DNA from 2 places in the Acidovorax sp. DW039 genome. Region 2 is predicted to be linked to the other one. Evidence: predicted binding sites of a transcription regulator. Region 2 holds the regulator's gene; the other holds the start of a gene.
The links. Region 2 encodes FNR, which switches genes on or off when oxygen is low (the NO sensors DNR and NnrR bind a similar motif). Its sites were predicted from a motif close to TTGATNNNNATCAA; they were not measured.

Region 1: the regulator FNR is predicted to act here: its motif matches at 2,447-2,460, upstream of clpB (ATP-dependent chaperone ClpB).

The regions. Positions count from the first base shown of each region.
Region 1 covers NZ_AP029019.1:3,726,209-3,729,434, forward strand. Annotated here, with positions in the region: gene clpB (ATP-dependent chaperone ClpB) at 1-2,370, opposite strand, end outside; gene AACH87_RS16675 (kelch repeat-containing protein) at 2,548-3,226, opposite strand, start outside.
Region 2 covers NZ_AP029019.1:3,034,573-3,037,798, reverse strand. Annotated here, with positions in the region: gene ccoG (cytochrome c oxidase accessory protein CcoG) at 1-454, shown strand, start outside; gene AACH87_RS13535 (FixH family protein) at 500-775, shown strand; gene AACH87_RS13530 (hypothetical protein) at 843-1,136, shown strand; gene fnr (fumarate/nitrate reduction transcriptional regulator Fnr) at 1,218-1,940, opposite strand; gene hemN (oxygen-independent coproporphyrinogen III oxidase) at 2,130-3,226, shown strand, end outside.

The sequences.
Region 1 (3,226 bases), 690 kb from region 2:
CGCCAGGCGGTTTTGCAACTGCGCCAGCTGGATCTTGGCGATGGCGGCAATGTGCTGCGCATCCAGGCCGTGGAAGACCACCGTCTCGTCAATGCGGTTCAGGAACTCGGGGCGGAAGTGGTTCTTCAGCTCGCCCCACACCGCATCCTTCACCTCCTCATAGTCCTGGCCCACCATGGCCTGGATCAGGTGCGAGCCGATGTTGCTCGTCATCACGATCACCGTGTTCTTGAAGTCCACGGTGCGGCCTTGGCCATCCGTCAGGCGGCCATCGTCCAGCACCTGCAGCAGCACGTTGAACACGTCGGGGTGGGCTTTTTCCACCTCGTCGAGCAGCAGCACGCTGTAGGGCTTGCGACGCACGGCTTCCGTCAGGTAGCCGCCCTCTTCATAGCCCACGTAGCCGGGCGGTGCGCCAATCAGGCGGGCTACCGAGTGCTTCTCCATGAACTCGCTCATGTCGATGCGCACCAGATGCTCTTCGCTGTCGAACAGGAAGCCCGCCAGCGCCTTGCACAGCTCGGTCTTGCCCACGCCCGTGGGGCCGAGGAACAGGAACGAGCCCGTGGGCCGGTTCGGATCGGAGAGGCCCGAGCGCGAGCGGCGGATGGCGTTGGCCACGGCGCTAATGGCTTCGTCCTGCCCCACCACGCGCTCGTGCAGCTTGGTTTCCATCTGCAGCAGCTTGTCTTTTTCGCCCTGCATCATCTTGGCCACAGGGATGCCGGTGGCGCGGCTCACCACCTCGGCAATTTCTTCCGCACCCACCTGCGTGCGCAGCAGCCGGTTGGGGGTGGACGCACCGTCCTTGCCCTCTTCCTTGGCCTGCGCTTCCTTCAGTTGGCGCTCCAGGTCGGGCAGCTTGCCGTACTGCAGCTCGGCCACCTTGTTGAAGTCGCCCTTGCGCTTGAGTTCCTCGATCTGCTGCTTCACTTTCTCGACCTGCTCGCGCACCTGCTGGCTGCCCTGGGCCTGGGCTTTTTCAGCGGTCCACACGTCCTCCAGGTCGGCAATCTCTTTTTGCAGCTTGTCGATCTCTTCCTCCAGCAGCGCCAGGCGCTTTTGCGAGGCCTCGTCCTTCTCCTTTTTCACCGCCTCGCGCTCGATCTGCAGCTGGATCAGGCGGCGGTCGAGCTTGTCGATGGCCTCGGGCTTGGAGTCGATTTCGATCTTGATCTTGGCCGCGGCCTCATCGATCAGGTCAATCGCCTTGTCGGGCAGGAAGCGGTCGGTGATGTAGCGATTGGAGAGTTCAGCCGCAGCCACGATGGCCGGGTCGGTGATCTCCACGCCATGGTGCACTTCGTACTTTTCCTGCAGACCGCGCAGGATGGCGATGGTGGCCTCCACCGTGGGCTCGCCCACCAGGATTTTCTGGAAGCGGCGTTCCAGCGCAGCATCTTTTTCGATGTACTTGCGGTACTCGTCCAGCGTGGTCGCACCCACGCAGTGCAGCTCGCCGCGCGCAAGGGCAGGCTTGAGCATGTTGCCCGCATCCATCGCGCCCTCGCCCTTGCCCGCGCCCACCATGGTGTGCAGCTCGTCGATGAAAACGATGGTCTGGCCTTCGTCCTTGGCCAGTTCGCTCAGCACGGTTTTGAGGCGCTCTTCAAACTCGCCGCGGTACTTGGCACCGGCCAGCAGGGCCGCCATGTCCAGCGAAAGGACGCGCTTGCCCTTGAGCGACTCGGGCACCTCGCCCGCCACGATGCGCTGGGCCAGGCCTTCCACAATCGCGGTCTTGCCCACGCCGGGCTCGCCGATGAGCACCGGGTTGTTCTTGCTGCGGCGCTGCAGCACCTGGATGGCGCGGCGGATTTCGTCGTCGCGGCCAATCACCGGGTCGAGCTTGCCTGCACGGGCGCGCTCGGTCAGGTCCAGGCAGTACTTTTGCAGCGCGCCGCGCTGGCCTTCGGCCTCGGCACTGTCCATCTTCTGGCCGCCACGCACGGCGGTGATGGCAGCCTCCAGGCTCTTGCGGGTCAGGCCGTTGTCTTTGGCGATCTGCGCGACATCGCTTTTGCTGTCGGTCAGCGCCAGCAAGAAGAGTTCGCTGGCAATGAACTGGTCGCCGCGCTTGATGGCTTCTTTCTCGGTGGCCTGCAGCACACGGCCCAGCTCGGGGCCGCCCTGCACCTGGTCGTGCCCCTGCACTTGCGGCAGGCGCTTGATGGCGGCTTCCGCTGCGCTGGTCAGGCCCGGTACGTTGGCGCCCGCGCGCTGCAGCAGCGCTTTGGGGCCGTCGTCCTGCTTGAGCATGGCCAGCAGCACGTGCACGGGCTCAATGTAGGCGTTGTCATGGGCCAGGGCCAGGCTTTGTGCATCGCCCAGGGCTTCCTGGAATTTGGTGGTGAATTTGTCGAGACGCATGGGTGAATGTCCTCCGAATTGCAGAGCACTTGAGGCGGGGTGTGCCTGATTTCAAGACACTGCCCCCGCCTGCCCATTGACCTGCATCAGCGAATCATCCCGCCATCAGCGCCATAGAATGCTATTAATTTTATAGCTTATAGCGCTTACCCCATAAGCGCTAGCAGCCATTTTTCTTCAGTTTTTTGTTGCCCTGCCGACCGAGCGCAGCCGCCCGGGTGCGGGGCCGCCACCCCACCCAGCCGCCAAGCCCAGCAAGGCGGCCAACCCCACCAGGCTCCAGGCCGACAGGGTCGGGATGGCGGCCGGGCCGGAAGCCGCCAGCAACACCGGGACCACGGGGTCATTGATGGTGCCGTCTTGCACGCCAAAGCTGTTGTCGCCCCAGCCGCCGTCCGTCACGTCATACGTCACGGTGTTGCCGCTGATCTGCAGGTTCGCAGGGTCGTAGTAGCGGCTGCGCGCGGGGCTGTCGGGTGTGGGGCCGTACTTTTTCACCGTCATGCCGGTGAGGTCCGGAAACGTGACGGCCACGCGCACGGTAGCGCCCGGCTGGCAATTGACAAGGCGCACGCGGAACGCCCCGTGCGGCAGGGTGCCCCCCGGATAGGGCGCGGGCGCCCCCATAGGGCCGGTGCCCGCCAGGTCCAGCTGGCAGCTGGTGGCATCGTCCACCACGCCCACATTGACAGGGCCCGAGCCCGTGTCCGTGGGCCGGGGCAGGGTTTCAAAACGCGCCTGCACCGTGCAGGCCGCCGTCACCGCCGCCGTGGTGTAAGTGCTGCCCGCCAGTGTGCCGCCGCAGCCCGTGACGGCGGCAATGCGGTAACCCGCTGCGGGGGTGACGGTGAAGCTG
Region 2 (3,226 bases):
CGGGGTGGTCAAGCGTTGGACTCAATCCCAGATCCTGCGCCGTGTTCTGCGTCCTCGGGTATTGATTTACAGCGCTGTGCTGGTGGCTTTGTGTGTGGCGATGCTGGCCAGCTTGGTAATGCGCACCCCGCTGAAGGTGGACGTGGTGCGCGACCGTGCGGCCTTGTCGCGCATCGTGGCAGGGGGTAAGCTGGAAAACGTCTACCGTATCCAGATCATGAATGCCACTGAGGCGCCACAGCGCTATCGCATTGGCGCCAAGGGGCTGGAAGGCTTGGAAGTGGCCTCTGAGACAGAGGTGGAGATCGAGCCCGCCCAGTCGCGCTGGGTGGCTGTGCGGCTCCAGGTGCCTTATGGCTCTGCCTCGCCCGGCTCCCATCCGATCACGGTAGAGATTGGTGCTGAAAGTGGTGCCCACGTGGCAGAGAAAACAGTATTTTTGGTTCCCAGGTAAGCAGCGGAGCTTAGGCTTGCAAGCCTGAATGTGAAGGAGATGAATATGTCAGCAGTTTCTTCGGCAGCCCCTTCGGGTTCGGCACCTTGGTGGAAGTTTGGCCACGTCTGGCTCGTGCTGGCAGGGCCAGCATTGGTGGTCGTTGCCGGGTTTGTTACGCTGTGGATTGCCATGTCCAGGCCCGATCCGGTGGTGGCAGAGGACTACTACCAGCAAGGCATCGATATCAACAAGACGCTGGAGAAGGCAGACCCCAGCATGTTGCCTGCCGTGAAGGGCCGAAACCACGCGCTAACCCCCTTGAAGGACCAGCCGCGCTGAGTTAAGTTGGTCCCGATGCTCTTTGTGAAGAGCTCAGCCTGAAGCCAAGCAGCAAGGAGACAGAACGATGTGGACGCAACGCCTGATGTGGATTGCATGGCCCGCCTTCCTGGTGGCGGGCGGCCTGGAGATGCTGGTATTTGCCTTGGTGGACCCGGAGGATCTGCACTGGTTTGGTCACCCTCTGGGGCTGTCGCGCAGTGGTGTTTACACGGTCGTTTTTTTTGCGTTCTGGATACTCACCATGGTTTCCAGTGCGTTGACGACACTGCTGGCCATGTCGCCGTTTGAATTGAATCGCTGCCCTGTACCTGAGCACGATCGCCCGGACGACTGCCGCAAGACGCCTTCCTGCTCTTGATAACAAAAATCCCTTCCGCGTTGCGATAACGGGGAAGGGATTGTGTGTTGAACGCAGCTGGTTACTGCTCCGTCAGTGGGCCTAGTGGCAGGCCTGCTGGTTGTTGACAATGCGTCGCAAGGCGTCGGTGTCGAGAATCCTGACGTGACGCTGTCGCACTTCCACAGTGCCTTCTTCCACAAATTTGGAGAAAGTGCGGCTGACAGTTTCAAGCTTCAAACCCAGATAGCTGCCAATCTCTTCACGCGTCATGCGCAGCACCAGTTCAGACTGGGAAAACCCGCGCGCATGCAGGCGCTGCACCAGATTCAGCAAAAAGGCCGCAAGGCGCTCTTCAGCACGCATGCTGCCCAGCAGCAGCATTACCCCGTGTTCGCGAACGATTTCGCGGCTCATGATCTTGTGGACGTGGTGCTGCAGGGCAGTCACTTCGCGCGACAGCTCTTCAATGCGGTCAAACGGCATGACGCACACTTCAGCGTCTTCCAGTGCCACGGCATCGCAGGTGTGGTGTTCATTCACGATGCCATCGAGACCAATGATTTCACCAGCCATCTGGAACCCGGTCACCTGATCGCGGCCATCTTCCGTCGCCACGCAGGTTTTGAAAAAGCCCGTGCGAATGGCATACAGCGATGTGAACGCCTCACCATTGCGAAAAAGGGTGCCGCCACGCTTGACCTTGCGGCGCACTGCGACCACCTCGTCGATGCGCTGGAGCTGTTCTTCGTTCAGGCCGACAGGCATACAAAGTTCTCGCAGATTGCAGTTTGAGCAAGCGACTTTGATGGTGAGCGGATTCATGGCACAGATACCTGGATGTAGTTCGGACATATCGTGCCCGACGAGGGAGGCCGGCATGCCTCGGTCTGCGAGTAGTAGCAGATGATATGCATCAAATTGTCGCTCCAGTGGAGATCGTTTCACTTGATGCAGGTCAAGGACGCAAAAAGAAGGCTGCGGCACAGTAAGCCAGTACGCAAGGATATCCCCATGACCGCAGTAACCCCAGAACTACTCACCCGGTTTGATGTGCCGGGCCCCCGATACACCTCCTACCCCACGGCGGACCGTTTCGTGGAGGCTTTCGGGCAGGAGGACTACACGCTGGCCCTCGCACAGCGGGGGCTGGGTACCGGTGCCAAGGCGATGCCACTGTCTTTGTATGTGCACATTCCTTTTTGCGAGTCGCTATGCTACTACTGCGCCTGCAACAAGATCATTACCAAACACCATGATCGCGCCGATGTTTATCTGCGGTACCTGAGCCGGGAAATTGACCTGCACACGGCCCAGTGTGGTGTAGGGCAGGTGGTCAGCCAGCTGCATCTGGGGGGCGGCACTCCAACGTTCCTTTCCGACGTTGGGCTGCGTGAGTTGATGTCCATGCTCAAGCGCAGCTTTACCCTTGCGCCAGGCGGTGAGTATTCGATTGAGGTGGACCCCCGCACTGTCAACGCCGACAGGTTGGCTTTGCTGGCTGAACTGGGCTTCAATCGGCTGAGTTTCGGTGTGCAGGATTTCGATGCAGAAGTGCAGAAGGCTGTGCACCGGGTGCAGCCTGCCGAGCAGGTGTTTGCCTTGGTCGAGTCTGCACGATCCATCGGCTTCGACTCCATCAACGTCGATCTGATTTACGGCTTGCCGCGGCAAACTCCTGAGTCATTTGATCGCACGCTGAAGCAGATTGCACAGCTGCGCCCTGACCGCATCGCGTTGTACGCCTACGCCCATTTGCCCGAGCGCTTCAAACCCCAACGGCGCATCATCTCAGCGGAACTGCCAACAGCAGGCGCCAAGGTGTCCATGCTGGCCCGCTCGCTGGACGCGTTTCTGGAGGCCGGTTACGTCTATGTGGGGATGGATCACTTTGCCCTGCCTACAGATGCCCTTGCAATTGCCAAGCGCCAGGGGCGCCTGCATCGCAACTTTCAGGGTTACAGCACGCAGCCAGACTGCGACCTGATTGGCCTGGGGGTATCGGCGATTGGCCGGGTGGGGGCCACCTACAGCCAGAACGCCAAGACTCTGGAAGAGTATTACGACTACCTCGATCAAGGGCGCTTGCCCGTGGTGCGTGGTCTTGCGCT